3 regions of the Pseudomonas sp. FW305-7 genome follow, and region 1 is predicted to be linked to each of the others. Evidence: predicted binding sites of a transcription regulator. Region 1 holds the regulator's gene; each other region holds the start of a gene.

What was found. Region 1 encodes FliA, which starts transcription of late flagellar genes. Its sites were predicted from a motif close to CTAAAGTTTNNNNNNNNNNNGCCGNTAA; they were not measured.
Region 2: the regulator FliA is predicted to act here: its motif matches at 2,282-2,309, upstream of flgM (flagellar biosynthesis anti-sigma factor FlgM).
Region 3: the regulator FliA is predicted to act here: its motif matches at 4,517-4,544, upstream of motA (flagellar motor stator protein MotA).

What each region holds. Positions count from the first base shown of each region.
Region 1 covers NZ_JBYSZA010000040.1:35,250-41,654, reverse strand. Annotated here, with positions in the region: gene flhA (flagellar biosynthesis protein FlhA) at 1-2,104, shown strand, start outside; gene flhF (flagellar biosynthesis GTPase FlhF) at 2,116-3,456, shown strand; gene fleN (flagellar synthesis regulator FleN) at 3,573-4,403, shown strand; gene fliA (RNA polymerase sigma factor FliA) at 4,400-5,140, shown strand; gene AC3WMT_RS28740 (chemotaxis response regulator CheY) at 5,307-5,678, shown strand; gene AC3WMT_RS28735 (protein phosphatase CheZ) at 5,696-6,405, shown strand, end outside.
Region 2 covers NZ_JBYSZA010000009.1:3,941-10,345, forward strand. Annotated here, with positions in the region: gene cheR (protein-glutamate O-methyltransferase CheR) at 1-361, opposite strand, end outside; gene AC3WMT_RS13145 (chemotaxis protein CheV) at 408-1,340, opposite strand; gene flgA (flagellar basal body P-ring formation chaperone FlgA) at 1,423-2,184, shown strand; gene flgM (flagellar biosynthesis anti-sigma factor FlgM) at 2,346-2,672, shown strand; gene AC3WMT_RS13160 (flagella synthesis protein FlgN) at 2,721-3,188, shown strand; gene AC3WMT_RS13165 (flagellar brake protein) at 3,281-4,027, shown strand; gene AC3WMT_RS13170 (MFS transporter) at 4,271-5,653, opposite strand; gene AC3WMT_RS13175 (glutamine synthetase family protein) at 5,723-6,405, opposite strand, start outside.
Region 3 covers NZ_JBYSZA010000007.1:91,021-97,425, reverse strand. Annotated here, with positions in the region: gene AC3WMT_RS11575 (cyclic-di-GMP receptor FimW-related protein) at 1-1,106, opposite strand, end outside; gene asd (archaetidylserine decarboxylase) at 1,171-2,031, opposite strand; gene rhdA (thiosulfate sulfurtransferase) at 2,050-2,865, opposite strand; gene AC3WMT_RS11560 (HDOD domain-containing protein) at 2,908-4,446, opposite strand; gene motA (flagellar motor stator protein MotA) at 4,613-5,464, shown strand; gene motB (flagellar motor protein MotB) at 5,468-6,405, shown strand, end outside.

The sequences.
Region 1 (6,405 bases):
TGCTCGCTCGAATGTTGCCGACCTCAGTCGAGGCAATCTGGGCGTGCCGTTGTTGCTGCTGGTCATGCTGGCGATGATGATGCTGCCGGTGCCGCCGTTCCTGCTCGACGTGTTCTTTACCTTCAACATTGCCTTGTCGATTGTCGTCCTGCTGGTCTGCGTGTACGCGCTGCGGCCGCTGGATTTCGCGGTGTTCCCGACCATTCTGCTGGTCGCGACGTTACTGCGGCTGGCATTGAACGTGGCGTCGACGCGGGTGGTGATGCTTCACGGTCAGGACGGCCACGCCGCCGCCGGTAAGGTGATCCAGGCCTTCGGTGAAGTAGTGATCGGCGGTAACTACGTGGTCGGTATCGTGGTCTTCGCGATCCTGATGATCATTAACTTCGTCGTGGTGACCAAGGGTGCCGGGCGGATTTCCGAGGTGAGCGCGCGCTTCACCCTCGATGCGATGCCCGGCAAACAAATGGCGATCGACGCCGACCTCAACGCCGGTCTGATCGACCAGAACCAGGCCAAGGCGCGTCGTCAGGAAGTTGCCCAAGAGGCCGAGTTCTACGGTTCGATGGACGGTGCCAGCAAATTCGTTCGCGGTGACGCCATCGCCGGCCTGCTGATTCTGTTCATCAACCTTATCGGCGGCATGGCCGTCGGTATCTTCCAGCACAACATGAGCTTCGGCGACGCCGGCCGGGTTTACGCCTTGCTGACCATCGGTGACGGTTTGGTGGCGCAATTGCCATCACTGTTGTTATCGACAGCGGCGGCAATCATGGTGACCCGTGCTTCCGGCTCGGAAGACATGGGCAAGCAGATCAATCGCCAGATGTTCGCCTCGCCGAAAGCGCTGGCGGTGGCCGCAGGTTTGATGGCGGTCATGGGTCTGGTGCCGGGCATGCCGCACTTCTCGTTCCTGAGCATGGCGGCGCTGGCTGCTGGCGGCGCTTACCTGTTCTGGAAAAAGCAGAACGTTGCCAAGGTCGAAGCACTGCAAGAGGTCAAGCGCCAGCAGGAACTGCTGCCGTCGCCGGCCCGCGCCATGGAAACCAAGGAGCTTGGCTGGGATGACGTGACCCCGATCGACATGATCGGCCTGGAAGTCGGTTATCGTCTGATACCATTGGTAGACCGCAATCAGGGCGGGCAACTGCTGGCACGGATCAAGGGCGTGCGCAAGAAGCTCTCGCAGGATCTGGGCTTCCTGATGCCGACCGTGCACATCCGCGACAACCTCGATCTGGCGCCGAGCGCCTATCGCCTGACCCTGATGGGCGTGATTCTCGCCGAAGCGGAGATCTACCCGGATCGTGAACTGGCGATCAACCCGGGCCAGGTCTACGGCACGCTCAACGGTATCAACGCCAAAGATCCGGCTTTCGGCCTGGAGGCGGTGTGGATCGAAATCAGCCAGCGTGCCCAGGCACAATCCCTCGGTTACACGGTGGTGGATGCCAGTACCGTGGTCGCGACCCACTTGAACCAGATTTTGTACAAGCACTCCAGCGAGCTGATTGGCCACGAAGAAGTCCAGCAACTCATGCAATTGCTGGCCAAAAGCTCGCCGAAACTGGCCGAAGAGCTGGTGCCGGGCGTGGTCACGTTGTCGCAGTTGCTCAAAGTGCTGCAAGCGATGCTGGCCGAACACGTGCCGGTACGCGATATCCGCAGCATCGCCGAAGCCATCGCCAACAACGCCGCGAAGAGTCAAGATACCGCCGCGCTGGTGGCTGCCGTGCGGGTCGGCGTATCTCGCGCCATCGTCCAAAGCATTGTAGGCACTGACTCCGAGCTACCTGTGATCACCTTGGAGCCAAGGTTGGAACAAATATTGCTCAATAGTCTGCAGAAGGCAGGACAAGGCTCGGAAGAGGGCGTTCTGCTGGAGCCAAGCATGGCCGAGAAGCTGCAACGGTCGCTCATCGAAGCGGCGCAGCGTCAGGAAATGCAAGGTCAGCCGGTGATCCTGTTGGTAGCAGGCCCGATCCGCGCGATGCTTTCGCGTTTCGGCCGCCTCGCGGTCCCAGGGCTACACGTGCTGGCCTACCAGGAAATACCGGACAACAAGCAAGTGACCATCGTTGCGACAGTAGGGCCCAACGGCTGAGGTAGTGGTTTATGCAAGTTAAGCGTTTCTTTGCCGCCGATATGCGTCAGGCCATGAAGCTGGTTCGTGATGAGCTGGGCGCTGATGCCGCCATCATTGGCAATCGCCGCATTGCCGGCGGTGTCGAGTTGACGGCGGCACTGGATTACAAATTGTCGGCGCTGGCGCCACGGGTTCCGAACATGGAACTAGAAGACGAGCTGCGCAAGACCCAGTCGCGCATCGTTACCGCCCAGGCCGAACTGAGCCTGCGTGGCGAAGCCGACGGCAATAGCAATCGCCAGATTTTCGCCGGGCTGCCGTTGACCGCTGGCCTGCCGCTGACTGCCGCTGAGCCGCTGAGCGAGCCGACTTACGCCGCCCCGGCGCGTCCGGCCCCGGCGCCTGCGCAGTCCTCCGGCGGCGTGGATCCGCGTGCGCTGGATTCGATGCGTTTTGAATTGAACAGCCTGCGCGAGCTGATGGAAGTCCAGCTCGGCACGCTCGCCTGGAATCAGCTGCAAGGCAGCCGTCCGGCGCAAGCCAACCTGTATCGCCGTCTGCAGCGGATCGGCCTGTCCGGCCCGCTGTCGCGCGACCTGTTGGCGATGATCACCGATATCGAAGAACCTCGTCAGGCCTGGCGCATGTTGCTCGCGCACCTGGCGCGGATGATTGCCGTACCGGAAGTCGAGCCGCTGGAAGAGGGCGGTGTGATTGCCATGGTCGGCCCCGCCGGCATGGGCAAGACCACCACGCTGGCCAAACTGGCGGCCCGTTATGTGCTCAAGTACGGCGCGCAGAATGTGGCGCTGGTGAGCATGGACAGTTTCCGTATCGGCGCTCAGGAACAACTGAAGACCCTCGGTCGCATCCTCAATGTGCCGGTGACCCACGTCGATCCGGGCCAGTCGCTGGTGCAGGCGCTGGATCCACTGCTGCGCAAACGCGTGGTGCTGATCGATACCGCCGGCCTGCAAGCCAGCGACCCAGCCCTGCGCATGCAGCTCGAAAGCCTGGCCGGGCGTGGCATCCGTGCAAAAAATTATCTCGTGCTGGCAACCACCAGCCAGAAACAGGTTCTAACCGCCGCTTATCACAGTTACAAGCGTTGCGGGCTCGCCGGCTGCATCCTGACTAAACTGGATGAAACGGCCAGCCTTGGCGAAGTGTTGAGCCTGGCGATCAGTCATGAATTGCCGGTCGCGTACCTGACCGATGGCCCACGGATTCCGGATGATCTGCATCTGCCGCGCCGTCATCAACTGGTCAGCCGCGCCGTCAGCGTGCAAATGCAGGAAGAACCCAGCGAAGAAGCCATGGCCGACATGTTCGCTGATATCTATCACAGCCCGACCAAGCAGGTTGGCTGAGGTAATCATGAACAGTTTTTGTACCTACATCGATGGTCTGCCATGCATTGTTCCGGTTGTGAACGCGCAGCCAGTAATGTGGCCTCCGTCTATGCAAGACAAGGTAAAGAAATAACATGGGCAGCATGCATCCCGTACAGGTGATCGCGGTGACCGGCGGCAAAGGTGGCGTCGGCAAGACTAACGTGTCAGTGAACTTGTCTCTGGCGCTGGCAGAGCTTGGCCGTCGGGTCATGCTGCTGGACGCCGATCTGGGGCTGGCGAACGTCGACGTTCTGCTGGGCCTGACGCCCAAACGTACCCTGGCCGACGTGATCGAAGGCCGCTGCGAATTGCGCGACGTGCTGTTGCAGGGTCCCGGCGGGATCCGCATCGTGCCGGCCGCGTCCGGCACCCAAAGCATGGTTCACCTGAGCCCGGCGCAACATGCCGGTCTGATTCAGGCCTTCAGTGACATCGGCGACAATCTCGATGTACTGGTGATCGACACCGCTGCGGGTATTGGTGACTCGGTAGTCAGTTTTGTTCGCGCAGCCCAGGAAGTGTTGCTGGTGGTTTGCGACGAGCCGACCTCGATCACTGATGCCTACGCACTGATCAAACTGCTCAACCGCGATTACGGCATGAACCGCTTCCGCGTCCTCGCCAACATGGCGCAGAGCCCGCAAGAAGGCCGCAACCTGTTCGCCAAGTTGACCAAGGTCACGGATCGCTTCCTTGATGTGGCCCTACAATACGTCGGCGCCGTGCCCTACGACGAAAGCGTGCGCAAGGCAGTGCAGAAGCAGCGAGCGGTCTATGAAGCTTTCCCGCGTTCCAAGTGCGCGCTGGCGTTCAAGGCGATCGCGCAGAAGGTCGATACCTGGCCACTGCCTGCCAACCCGCGCGGCCACCTTGAGTTTTTCGTCGAGCGCCTCGTGCAGCAAACGGCAGGGCCTGTGTTATGACCGCCAGCGGTATGAACTACTACAAGAAGTCGGCACGTGACGCGCAGTACGAGTTGATCGAGCGTTACGCGCCACTGGTCAAACGCATCGCCTACCACCTGCTGGCGCGATTGCCGGCGAGTGTGCAGGTCGAGGATCTGATTCAGGCCGGGATGATCGGCCTGCTCGAAGTCTCGACCAAATACGACGCCAGTAAAGGCGCCAGTTTCGAAACGTACGCGGGCATTCGAATCCGCGGCGCGATGCTCGACGAAGTGCGCAAAGGGGACTGGGCGCCACGCTCGGTTCACCGCAACACCCGTATGGTCAGCGACGCAATTCGGGCAATTGAAGCTAAAACCGGCCGTGATGCTAAAGATCACGAGGTTGCGGCCGAACTCCAATTGAGTCTCGACGATTACTACGGGATTTTGAATGACACCCTGGGCAGTCGCTTGTTCAGTTTCGACGACCTCTTGCAGGACGGCGAACACGAAGGGCTGCACGAGGATGGCGCCAGTGCTCATCTTGAGCCGTCACGCGATCTGGAAGATGAACGCTTCCAGGCGGCGCTGGCGGACGCGATTGCCAATTTGCCGGAGCGTGAGCGACTGGTGTTGGCGCTGTACTACGACGAAGAGCTGAACCTCAAGGAGATCGGTGAAGTCCTTGGCGTCAGTGAATCGCGGGTCAGCCAGTTACACAGCCAGTGCGCGGCCCGTTTGCGGGGGCGTTTGGGGGAGTGGCGAGCGCGCTGAAGGCAGTGTGGGGACACTGCGAACGAGGCTGGTGCGGTGATGAACGGCACCGGTCTTGCTCTGTTGTGCTCCAGACAGTCTTCGAGTGCTGCGCCGATTGATTGAAGTGGCGCGCCCAGGTGCTGGGCGCGTTTAAGACTGCTTGGAGGTCGAATTGAACAAAGACATGAAAATCCTCATCGTTGATGACTTCTCAACGATGCGGCGGATCATCAAGAACCTGCTGCGCGATCTTGGGTTCACCAACACCGTCGAGGCCGACGATGGCACTACCGCCATTCCGGTGCTCAACAGCGGCAGCATCGACTTTCTGGTAACAGACTGGAACATGCCGGGCATGACCGGTATCGACCTGCTGCGCCACGTGCGTGCCGATGAAAAACTCAAGCATCTGCCCGTGCTGATGGTGACCGCTGAAGCCAAGCGCGAGCAAATCATCGAGGCCGCTCAGGCCGGTGTGAACGGCTACGTGGTCAAACCTTTCACGGCTCAGGCGTTGAAAGACAAAATCGAGAAGATTTTCGAACGCATCGGCTGATGACGCGCGGGGGAGCTATGGAGCATAACGAATCTTCACAGGGCGATTTCGAGTCGACCCTGAAAAAACACGCGGTCGAACTGGTCGAGAGCCTTGAAAAAGGCAGGTTCGGCGACGCTGTGCAACTGATCCATGAGCTCAATCAGACCCGTGACCGTGGCCTGTATCAGGAAGTCGGCAAGCTCACACGTGAACTGCACAGTGCGATCGTCAACTTCCAGATCGATCCGCACATGCCGCAGGCCGAGGAAGTGTCGCAAATCACCGACGCCACCGAACGCCTGGGCTATGTGGTCAAGCTGACAGAAGCCGCGGCCAACCGCACCATGGATCTGGTGGAAAGCGCCACGCCGGTGGTCAATGGCCTGGCTGAAGAAGCCCAGGCCTTGAGTACCGACTGGGGGCGTTTCATGCGTCGTGAAGTCGGGGCTGAAGAGTTCCGCGAACTGGCGCGCCGGGTCGACGGTTTTCTGTCACGCAGCAGCACGGACAACCGTGCGGTGTCGAGCAATCTGAACGACATCCTGCTGGCTCAGGATTACCAGGACCTTACCGGTCAAGTGATCAAGCGTGTGACCCAACTGGTCACCGAAGTCGAAAGCAATTTGCTCAAACTCGTGCTCATGGCCAGTCAGGTCGACCGCTTTGCGGGCATCGAACATGACCGTGCAGCGATGCTTGCAGAAAAAGATCCACAAAAACATCTCTCGCAGGGTGAAGGTCCGCA
Region 2 (6,405 bases), on a different contig from region 1:
ACAGCGAATACGGTTCCTGACCCGACGAGCACGCCGCCGACCAGATCCGCAGACGCTGGTTGGGACTGGCCTTGATCGCCTCGGGCAGCACCTTGTTCTTCAAGACTTCAAACGGATAGGTGTCACGAAACCACAGGGTTTCGTTGGTCGTCATGGCATCGACCACCTGCTCGCGCAAACCGCTGCGCGGCTGGGTCTGGATGCGCTGTACCAGCTCACCCAGGGATTTGATGCCTTGCTGCTCCATCAGTTTGTTGAGACGGCTCGAGACCAGGTACTGCTTGTTTTCACCGAGCAAAATGCCACAGGCTTTTTCCAGGAATACCCGGAACTGTTCGAAATCCAAATTACCCGTAGACAATGATGCCGCCTCTTAAATCGTGTTGACCGCCAGGGGCAAAAGGCCCCTAGCTGATATCTGCTGCTTTGATCCGGTCGACTACCCGGGATGCCAGGTCATCAGGACGGAATTTGGCCAGGAAGTCATCAGCACCGACTTTCTTGACCATCGCCTGATTGAATACCCCGGACAACGAAGTATGCAGGATGATATGAAGCTTTTGCATGCGCGCGTCGCCGCGGATCTCCGCCGTCAGGGTGTACCCGTCCATCTCCGGCATCTCGATGTCGGAGATCATCATCAGGAACTCTTCTTCCGGCTTCTTGCCCTCGTCGACCAGCTTGCGCAGGTAATCCAGCGCCTGCTTGCCGTCGTTCAACGCCACCACTTCGACGCCGATCGTCTGCAGGCAACGCGTGACCTGCTTGCGCGCCACCGACGAGTCATCGACCGTCAGCACCCGCAGCGACAACGCCTTGGTCTGGGTCTCGACATCGACCACGCCGACCGAAATCGCTTCCGGCGTCGGTGCGACTTCCGCCAGCACTTTCTCGACGTCGATGATTTCGACTAACTGATTGTCCACCCGAGTCACAGCGGTCAGGTAATGATCGCGACCGGTACCCTTGGGTGGTGGATGAATCTCTTCCCAGTTCATGTTGACGATGCGCTCCACCGAGCGGACCAGGAAACCCTGGGTCTTGGTGTTGTACTCCGTGATGATCACGAACGGGTTTTTCTTGTCTTTCAACGCACCCGAGCCGGTGGCCATTGCCAGATCAAGGATCGGAATGGTCGCCCCCCGGATATTCGCCACCCCGCACACGACAGGACTGGACTTGGGCATCAACGTCAGTGACGGGCATTGCAGCACTTCCCGTACCTTGAACACGTTGATGCCGTAGAGCTGCTGACCGTCGAGACGGAACAACAACAGCTCCAGGCGATTCTGCCCTACCAGTTGCGTGCGCTGGTTCACCGAATCCATTACACCAGCCATGCCCAGACTCCTACACCAACGCCAAGTGTTGTTGCGACGCACATTCATTGCTAAACGGCACGGCGCTTGCTTTTTAACTCGTATGAACGCTCAAACGACATTTTTTCGACGCCTGACATCTCCCCTTCGCAGAGGGCTTTGCGCGGTGTCCGCCGTTTGCTTCTTTTTCGCTGGCAGCCCTGCCATTGCTGATGCGGTTACCTTGCCTGACATGCTTATCGGCGTCACTCAGGGCTTTCTTGAGTTCACCGTAGAAGACTATCTGGCTACCAGTCAAACGGAAGGCCGCTACGAAATCGAAGTCAACCAGCTCGACCCCCGTATGCGCATGCCTATGTGCGACAAGGAATTGACAGCGTCGCTGGAGAGTCCGGCACGTCCGCTGGGCCGGGTAACCGTCAAGGTTCGCTGTGAAGGCAGCTCGCCCTGGACCGTGTTCGTGCCCGCTCAAGTCCGCCTGTTTCGCGAGATTGTGACCACCACCCGACCACTCAAACGCGCCGGGATTATCGAGCCGCAGGATGTGACCTTGCGTGAACGCGACATCAGCGTGATCAATCAAGGTTTTCTGACCTCGGTAGACGAAGCGATCGGGCAAAAATTAACCCGACCAACGGTCGCCGATCAGGTCATTACACTGGTCCACCTCGAACAGGCAGAAGTCGTGCGCAAGGGCGATCAAGTGGTCATCACCGCCCGCAGCGGCACGCTTGCCGTGCGCATGCCCGGCGAAGCACTGGCCAATGGCGGTTTGAAAGAACAGATCCGGGTGAAAAACCTCAACTCCCAACGCGTCATCAAGGCGCAAGTCACCGCGCCGGGCCAGGTGGAAGTCGCCATGTAAAACACTCATGAGAAAACTGGCGCGGACCCCGTCGCTTCCCTAAACTGTGCCGCAGCAGGACACGCGACGGCGCATGCAGACTCATTGGCAAATGAGCCTAAAGTTTTCCAGGGGATGGCCGAAAACATGGCAAGCGTCCAAATTCCCAGAGGTTTTTTATCATGGTCATCGATTTCAGCCGTTTGAACAGCTCCTCGTCCCTTACGGGCAGTACACGTACCAGCAACGCCAAGGAAACCGCCGAAACCGGCACTTCGGCGCCGCTGAATACCCCGGCCGAAACGGCCAGCACCGTAAAAAGCGGGGAATCGGTACACCTCAGTAATGAGGCTCAACAGTTGCAGAAGGTCACTGACAAGCTGCGCGATCAGCCTGCTGTCGACAAAGCCCGTGTGGCTGAGTTGAAAGCCGCGATTGCCGATGGCAGCTATAAAGTCGACAGCAACCGTGTAGCCAGCAAACTGCTCAACTTCGAAGCCCAGCGCTAGGCTTTCGCCGGCGCCAGGCTTTTGGACGCTTAAAACCCAAGGCCAGCCATGCACGACACTAACTTACTGCAACTGATCAACGACGACTTTGCTCCAGCTCAAGATTTGCTGGAGTTACTGCAAACCGAGTCCCTCGCCTTGCACGGTCGTGACATGCCACTGCTGGAAGAAATTCTGGCGCGCAAACAGGCGTTGATCATTCTGCTTGAACAGCATGGCCGCAAACGCAGCGAAATTCTCGCCAGCCTTGGCCTGTCGACGGATCGCCAAGGTCTCGAGCAACTGGCCAGCCAGTCGAGCATCGGCGCGCAGTTGCTGACGCAAGGTGACGCATTGACCGATCTTATCGCTCAGTGCCAGGCCGCCAACGTCAAGAATGGCCAATCGATCCAGATCCAGCAGGCCACCACGGCCAATCAGCTGAAAATCCTCACCGGCGGCGAACCGCCAGCGCTGTATGACGCCAGCGGCACTTTCGCCAAACCTGCCAAGCCACGTACGCTCAGCCAGGCGTGAGCCATTCGACGGGCCCGCACTATCAACCCGTGAAACATGCTGGCAAAATGCTGGCTAGCCATCGTCAAATTTTGTCTGGAGATTGAGAAAACGTGCCAAACGCCCTAAGCGCGGATGATGCTCCGCAGCCACCAAAGGTGCTCACCACGCCACTGGAAATCTCCAGCAACCTGCGCCAACTGCAAGATAGCCACGACCCGCTGATCATAACGTTCCACGAACGCAGCCAGCGCTTCCAGAGCTACCTGATCAAAGTCGACCGCGACAGCGCCTCGATTGCCCTCGACGAAATGATCCCGCGCGATGGCGAACGCTTCCTGCTCGCCGGCGAACCGTTCAGGGTTGAAGGTTTCCATGAAGGCGTACGCATTGCCTGGGAATGCACCGGCACGCTGAACATCGAAGAGTCTGACGGTGACCGCTTCTATACCGGCGAGCTACCGACCGAGGTGGTTTACCACCAGCGCCGTAACGCTTTCCGCGCCGCACTGAAACTGACCGATCTGGTCAGCGTCGAACTGGGCGGCGAGAAGCTCAAGGCGCCGATCAACGGCAAGTTGCTGGATATTTCCGCCACTGGCTGCAAGTTGCGTTTCGAAGGCGACATCACTGACCGCCTGCAACTTGGCCAGGTCTACGACCGCATGATCGCCCCGCCGCTGTTCGGCAACCAGCCGGCTTCGGTTGAACTGCGGTATCTGCACTTCGAAGAAAAACTCAACATCACTTTCGCCGGCCTGCGCTTCCACAACATCAGCGGCCAGGCTGCACGCAACGTTGAGCGTTTCGTTTATCAGTTGCAGCGTGAAGCCCGGCGCTTCGATAAAGACGATCTCTGAATCGAACGCATCGGCATAAATAGAAAGGGCAGTCCTTGGCGGGACTGCCCTTTTTTATTTCCAACAAAATACCCGATTCCGAATGATTACTTGTGGCGAGGGGATTTATCCCCGATAGGGTGCGAAGCGCCCTCAAACCATTCAATGCGCTGTATCAGTGAAATCCGGTAGCCCGGGCCGGGGCCACTTCGTGTCCCATCGGGGATAAATCCCCTCATCACGGGGGAATTCCGTCGGCGCTCGTTAAGGCCTGGCACCACTGATATCCGGCGCGGGTTTTTCGCTATCGTCATCCGGGCCTGCTACCACCTCAGACTCAGGTTCTTTCTCAGGTTCTGGCTCGGGCTCAGGTTCCGGCGTCACCGTATTCTGCATCTGCTCCTGCACCACCTGCTCATCAACACGCGGATCCAGCGCAGCCACCAGCGGCGAACTCGACATGCTGTCCGGCATCGCGACGTGATGCAGCGGTGCATCGTCGACCTGATGCAGGTTGGTCACGGCTTTCGGACGGATCCGCCACACCAGCACCAGCGCGAAGAAGCTGAAGAACGCGTACAGGCTCTGGCTGCCGAGAAACTTCATCAGCACACCCGCCAGTAGCGGACCGATACTGGCACCGACTCCGTACGTCACCAGCAGCATCGCCGTCAGCGACACTCGGCGATCCCCTTCGACGTGGTCGTTGGAAAATGCCACCGCCAGCGGATACAAACAGAACTGCACCAGCGAACAGAGAAAGCCGACCACAAACAGCACTTCCAGCGGCACCTGCGGCAGGATCGCCAATGGCAACGCCGCCACTGCGAGGAACCCGGCAAAGCAGCGGATCAGCAGCGCGCGGTCGTAACGGTCAGACAACCAGCCCAGAGGCCACTGCACCAGCAGTCCGGCAAAAATACAGCTACCCATGAACAGACCGACCTGCTCGGTCGACAAGCCTTGCTGCGAGGCATACAACGGTGCCAGACCATAAAACGAGCCAATGATCAGCCCCGCACCGAGCACCGTGCTCAACGATTGCGGCACGCGCTTGATAAAGAAGCGCGGCTCCATTGGCGCCGGATGCAACGGTGCCGGGTGAATCCGCCGGGTCAGCGTCACCGGCACCAGACAAAGCGCAAAGCACAGCGCGACCAGCATCAGCAGTTCCAGCCCCAGGCCGGGATGCATGACCAGAATCAACTGACCCAACACCAGCCCCAGATACGAAGCGATCATGTAGCCACTGAACACCAGGCCGCGCTGGTTGGCGTCAGCCTGCTCATTGAGCCAGCTCTCGATCACCATGTATTGGCACATCATGCCCAGACCGACAATGGTCCGCAGCACCAGCCACGCTGGCAACCAATCCACCAGACCATGGCCAAGCACCGCCGCGCCGACAATCCCGGCACACGCCGAATACGCGCGGATATGCCCGACCCGGGCGATCAACCGGTGGCCGATCTTGCCGCCCAGCACCAGACCGAAATAGTTGGCCGCCATCAGCGCACCGACCCACAGCCCGTCAACATGGTCAGCGGCCAAGCGCAATGCCAGGTAAGTAGATAGAAGGCCCGAGCCGATCAACATCATCAGCGAGGCGAAATACAGCGCTCGAAAGGATTTCCAGATTTGGCGCATCGGCGTTCCGAGCGGCTCCTTGCAGTAAATATCGGGCTACCAGAACGATAGCCCGATGGCGACGTTACGTCAGGCCTGGGCTGCTAGAACACGTCGTTCCCAGGGAGTGATTTCATCAAAGAAGCTGGTCAACTCCATGGTCTTCGAAGCGATGTAGCCTTCGATGAACTCCTGCCCGAACAGTTCCCTCGCCAATTGGCTACGTTTCAGACGTTCGAGCGCGGCATGCAAGGTACACGGCAGTGCAAGATTGTCCGGCACCTCGAATTCACCCTGAATCGCTTCGCTTGGCTCAAGCTCATGTTCGATGCCATGCAAACCGGCGGCCAGACTGGCGGCGATGGCCAGATACGGATTGGCATCGGCGCCCGGCAAACGGTTTTCGACCCGACGAGCAACCGGCGAACTCGCAGGAATCCGCAATCCTGCCGCACGGTTATCGTGGGACCAGCAGGCATTGTTCGGCGATGCATACGGATGGCACAGGCGCTGGTAGGAGTTCACATTCGGTGCAAACAGCGCGGTGAAATCGGCCATGCCGGCCTGCTGCCCGCCGATGAAGTGGCGGAACATTGCGGTCGGTTCGCCACGCTCATCGCTGAAGACATTCTTGCCGGTCGCGATGTCGACCAGGCTCTGGTGAATGTGCATCGAACTGCCCGGCGTGTGCGCCAGTGGCTTGGCCATGCACACCACGGTCAGGCCATGTTTGAGCGCAACTTCTTTGAGCAAGTGCTTGAACAAAAAAGTCT
Region 3 (6,405 bases), on a different contig from region 1:
ACCACGCTGCTGAAGTTCGCCGCACGGGCCCCGGGATGCTTGAGCAATTCGCTGAACGTGCGTTCGCCGCCGAGGTAGAAGTGCAGGGCGCTCATGCCCACGCACACGGTCAAAGTGCCCTGACCCATGGTGCGTTGAAAGCTGCGCTCGGCGGTCTGGCCCCAGGTTGCGTGCAAGTGTTGCAGGGTATCGAAGCTGAGGCCTGTCGAGATCGGTAGTGGCGTCGAGGTGTCCTGACGCAGCAGATGCGCTTCGATGGCATTCACCAACGGCTGCGGATCGAAACCGAGTAGCCCGGGCTTTTGCTCACTACGAAACATCGAGCGGTAGCGCGGGCCGACGTCAATGTCGGCACTAATCGCAAACAAGCCATCGTCCGGACTGCCGGGGCGCAGCTTGAGCAAGGCGCTCCACGGCTCCAACACTTCCGCGAGCCGGGCGATCTGGTTTTGGCGCAGTTGGTTGCAACGGGCGCTGCCCAATAACAGGGTGGCGATGTAAGTCTGTTCGAGGCTCAGCTCCGTGGTCAGGCTGGCGAGGTCGTCATGCACGCGGCGCTGATGCAACTGCAATTCACAGGCGAGGCGATACAGCTGATGCAGCTCGAACCACAGGTGTTCCGGCGGCGAACTGTACAACTGCGTGGCGCGCACCAGTTGACCCTTGAGTGCATGCGCCGCCCGTTGCAGGGCCAGGCTGATCAGCGCCGCGCGATCCTTGCTGTACTTGGGCGCGATGCGCAAAAGGATCTGTTTGTAGCCGATGGACAGCTGACTTTGCAGCGTCTGACACAGGTTGCTGATCTTGCGCGAGCGCTCATCAAGCATGATTGCCTGATGCAGGAAGTGCCGCTCCAGGTGCTGGCAGACGAAATACACCTCGGGGCGCAACAGCTCCAGCAGTTGCAGGCGATTGTCGCTGGGGGTCAGCAATTGATTGAGCTCGCCCAGTCCTTGATACAACTGGCGGGCGGTTTCGCCGATATTGGCCTTGGGCAGGCCGGCGATCCAGCGCTTGAGGTCGCGCGGTGTGGCGTCGCAAAACGACAGGCGCGATTGCGTCGGAGTGGGGGCGCTTAGCAGCGGAGGGGAGATGGTCTGGCTCATGCCAAAAACCATAGCAGCAAATGCTGCAACCTGTGGGAGCCGAAGCGGCTCCCACAGCAAGGCATCAGGCTTTTGGCAGTGCCAAGCCTTGGCCCATTTGTACTGGCGAACCGGCCGCCAGCTCTTCGGCCCACTTCACTTGATCCGGGCCGAACAGCACGATCGCGGTCGAGCCCAGCTTGAAGCGGCCCAACTCAGCACCTTTTTCCAGATGGATCGGCGCACGGGCGGCTTCGTCGTAGCGGAAGGTTTTCAGTTCACGCTTGGGCGGCGTGACCAGACCGGCCCACACGGTTTCGATCGAAGCAACGATCATCGCGCCCACCAGCACAACAGCCATCGGCCCGCGCTCGGTGTCGAAGATGCACGCTACGCGCTCATTGCGGGCGAACAGTTCCGGCACGTTTTCGGCGGTGGTCTGGTTGACCGAGAAGATCCGGCCCGGGATGTAGACCATTTCGCGCAGGGTGCCGGCCAGCGGCATGTGCACGCGGTGGTAGTCCTTCGGCGACAGGTAAATAGTCGCGAAGTCGCCACCCATGAACGGCGCCGCATTGGCCGCGTCACCGCCGAGCAGTTCCAGCACGCTGAAGCTGTGGCCCTTGGCCTGGAACACACGACCGTGTTCGATCGGGCCGAGTTGGCTGACCGCACCGTCGGCCGGGCTGAGGATCGCGCCCGGCGTCTGGTCCAGTGGGCGCGCGCCGTCTTTCAGGGCACGGGTGAAGAAGGCGTTGAAGTGCTCGTAAGCGGTCAGGTCTTCAACCAGCGCTTGCGACATGTCCACCTGATAACGCTTGGCGAACCATTGGGTGAAGGCATTCTTGAACCAGCGCACGCGGCACTCGGCGACGCAGCCGGCCAGGCGCGACAGCAGGTGATGAGGCAGCAGGTACTGACTGAGGATAAACAGACGCTCTTTCATTAGTTGTCCTTAAAAACCTTAAATCTCGACAGGCGTGTCAGGGTGGTTGCCCCATTCGCCCCAGGAACCGGCGTAGCCCTTGATCCGCGGATAACCGAGGGACTTGGCCACCAGATAAGTGAAGCCCGACCGGTGATGGGTCTGGCAGTGGGTAATGATTTCTTTGTCCTTGGTGATCCCGAGGTCTTCGAGGATCTGCGGCATGTCCGTGCGAATGCGCAGGTGACGTGCCTTGTCCATGCCCGCCGTCCACTCGAAGTTGACCGCGCCGGGAATGTGCCCGGCCTTGGCTGCGAGCACTTTCTCACCGGAGTATTCCAGCGGCCCGCGTGCATCCCAGATCGCCAGATCGGCGGCGCCGAGACGGCTTTGCAGGTATTCGCGGGTGGCGGTCGGCTCTTCGTGCAGCGTCAACGGCACCGGGCCGCCGACAGTCGACGGGACCTGGATCGACATCGGCGAACCTTCCGCCAGCCACGCCGGCAGACCGCCATCGACATAGTGGTACTTGTCGTGACCGATCACGTCGAGCAGCCAGATGAAGCGCCCGGCCCAGCCGCCGCCTTCGTCGTCATAGACCACGTAGACCGCGTCTTTGCGATGGCCCAGTTCACCGAACAACGCTTCCAGATCGGCTTTCGCCGGCAGCAGCCCCGGCGCCGGCGGCTGGCCGAGCTGGGTGCGTTTCGGGTCGACAAACCGTGCACCGGGCAGGTGACCTTCGGCATAGCGGGCGGGGCTGGTCAAGTCCACCAGAATCAGTTCGCTGGACTCGAGCCGAGGGAGCAGGTCGCTCGGTTCGATAACGAGCGGCAAGCCAGAGAAGTCAGACATGTGAGGTCTCCAGGGCACAAAGGGGAGGATTGTAGCGCAGCCTCATCGGCCACGGCTGCTAAAGCTGTGCAGGGCCTTTTCGATGCACTGCGCGGTTTTGCCGAAGGCTTGCACGCTGATGTCGGCGAATGGCCCGCCGCCCTGATCGGCAACGACGATCATGATCACCCGGCCATTATTGAGCAATGAGCGCAGGAACAGGTGCTCGCCACGGAACAGCGTGCGCAGGCCTGCCGGCAATAACGCGGAGAATTGTGCGTTGTTCTCGGGATTGATCCGCACCTGCGCCTGTTGGGTCAGCAGTCGTTGCAGGACTTTGCTTTGGCTGACGACAAAATTCAGCGCCCCGGCTGCCTTCGGCAGACCGAACGTCTGATGCACACGCAGATTCGATTGCGTGCGATCGGCCATCAGGATCATCACCCGGCGCATGCCGCTGGCAACCAAGGCATCGCGGGCGGCGACGGTCAGGCTCATGGCATTGGTAAAGCGGCTCGGCTCGGCGAGCAGTTCGGCGCACTGTTTACGCCACTGGGTCAGATCTTCGGCATTCGGCGCTGGCGCGGGCAACATGCCGGCAGGCAGACGATGGGTGCCCCACGGCCACAACAGCGAAACCGCCGGGTGCCACAAATCGGGCATTGCATGCTGACGCGCACTGTTGGCGGCTTGCTGGTGCAGCTGTTGCTGCACCTCGTCCATCGAAATCTGCAGGTAAAGGCTGGTCAGGTATTGCCAACGCTCGCTGTGCGGACTGTCCCAGGCCTGCTGTGCCGACAGCGCCAGACCATTGGCCAACAGAACGGTGTTGGCCGGCTGATTGAGCCAGCGACGCAAGGTCGGGTCATCGTCGAGGCGATTTTGCTGGCGCAGCGGATGTTCGCTGTCGCGGGCGATGCGCAACACTTTGACCAGTTCGCGCTGTTCGCTGAGCAGCAATTTGTAGCCCTGCTGCACCCAGATCGGCAGATGCCAGACTTGCACCAGCGCTTCAGCGATTTTCAGCAGACGCACACCGAACAATTGCTTCTCGACAGTCCGCGCCGATTCGCCCTTGTGGATAACTCGCAGCTCCCACTCTTCAAGTAGCTGTGGATAGGTCAGCGCCAATGGCCATAGTGGCGAGAGAAACAGCAGACTGCCCCAATGAATGTCCTGCCACAGCCGCGCCAGGCGACTGGCGAAAAAACCGTTGGCTTGCTGCGAAGCGTGCTGGCTGATCATTTGCAGTTGGCGCAGGGCCTTGGGGATCTGCATCTGCGGTTCGGCCGGCAGGCGCGCGAGCAACTCTTCAGTGCGGGCGAGGCCGAGACGATTGATCGCAACTTCAAGATTTTCCGCCGGCGTGCCCATGTTGCCGTGGGTGTGACGATTCGCCTCACGGATGATGCTCAAGGCCAGCGCCGGGCTGTCCTGCATCAGGTCGGCGATGTCGCGTATCGAGCTGCGATTATCACGGATCGCCCGGCAGACTTTGTCGTGAGCCTCTTGCGGCACGGGCAGGCGGACGCTGTCGAGCAGCTTGACCCAGCCGTCGACGGTGGTCGGTTTTGCGTGTGGGACGTTCGTTTCATTAGCCATGTCTGGACGAGATCTTCACTGACTGTAGACGCGCCCGGCATGGGCTAAATTGGCTTTTCGCCTGAACTGGCTATAGTCTGGCGCAGTTTTGCCGATAAGTAGAAGAAGAGATTTTTTAACTTCCGAATATGACCTTGAACCCGACTTAAATAAGTACTTTCTACCTATGGCTAAAATTATCGGCATCATCGTCGTATTCGCGAGCGTGCTCGGCGGATACGTGCTCTCCCACGGCAAGATTGCCGCCCTGATCCAGCCTTTCGAGGTGATGATCATCGGTGGTGCGGCACTGGGTGCATTCCTCCAGGCCAACCCCGGTTACATGACGATGCACGTGCTCAAGAAATCCCTGAGCATGTTCAGTTCGCGCTTCAGCCACACTTTCTATCTGGAAGTGCTCGGCCTGATCTACGAGATCCTCAACAAGAGCCGCCGCGAAGGCATGATGGCCATCGAAGGCGACATCGAAGATGCCGCTGCGAGCCCGATCTTCGCCAAGTACCCGGCGGTACTGAAAGACGAACGCATGACCGCGTTCATCTGCGATTACCTGCGCATCATGTCCTCCGGCAACATGGCTCCGCACGAGCTGGAAGGCCTGTTCGACATGGAGCTGTATAGCCTGAAGGAAGACCTCGAGCACCCATCCCACGCGGTGAACGGCATTGCCGACGCCATGCCGGGTTTCGGTATCGTCGCGGCGGTACTGGGTATCGTGGTGACCATGGCCTCGCTGGGTGAAGGCGATCAGAAGTCCATTGGTCTGCACGTGGGTGCGGCACTCGTGGGTACCTTCTTCGGTATTCTCGCGGCCTACGGTTTCTTCGGTCCGTTGGCGCACTCGTTGGCTCACGATGCCAAGGAAGAACTGAACGTCTACGAGGCCATCAAGGCTTCGCTGGTGGCTTCGGCTTCCGGCATGCCGCCGTCGCTGGCGGTGGAGTTCGGTCGCAAGGTTCTGTACCCGGCGCACCGTCCAAGCTTCGCCGAGCTGGAACAAGCGGTTCGCGGTCGCTAAGTCATGGAAAATAATCAGCCGATTATCATCAAGCGCGTCAAGCGCATAGCCGGCGGGCATCACGGCGGGGCGTGGAAAATCGCCTTCGCCGACTTCGCCACGGCGATGATGGCGTTCTTCCTGGTGTTGTGGCTGCTGTCCACCGCTACGCCTGAGCAGAAGATCGCCATCGCCGGCTATTTCAAAGACCCGGTCGGCTTCTCCGAAAGCGGCACGCCGTACATCATCGATCTGGGCGGTACGCCGACGCTGGCGCCGGAAAACACCCTCAACCCCGAGGTTAAATCCCAGCCGCAACCGGACAAGGTCACGGTCGACACCGAACAGGTTGAAGGCATGGCCGAGCAGGTTGAGAAAGAACGTCTGGAACTGCTCCTGCAAGAACTGCAGAACAAGGTCGACGAGAATCCGCAGCTGCAGAAATTCAAGGACCAGATCCTTTTCGAGATCACGCCGAACGGCTTGCGCATCCAGATCATGGACGCCGAGAACCGGCCGATGTTCGACTCGGGTTCGGCACGCCTGAAACCGTACTTCGAAGACATCCTGCTGGCCATGGCCGACACCATCAAAGCGGTGCCGAACAAGATCAGCATCAGCGGCCACACCGACGCCAAGCCGTACACCGGCACCGGCGATTTCGGTAACTGGGAACTGTCGGCCAACCGCGCCAACGCCGCCCGCCGTGCTTTGGTTGCGGGCAGCTATCCGGATGCGCAAGTGGCGCGGGTGGTCGGTTACGCCTCGTCGGCATTGTTCGACAAGGAAAACCCGTTCAACCCGGTCAACCGACGCATCGACATTGTGGTGCTGACCAAAAAGGCCCAAGCCGCGATCGAAGGTTCGCAAGGTGCCGATCCGGCGAAACCGGCCGATGAGAGTCAGAACGGCGCCGCTCCGGCAACGCCGGTCGACCCGAACGCGCTACCGGCGGATCAGCA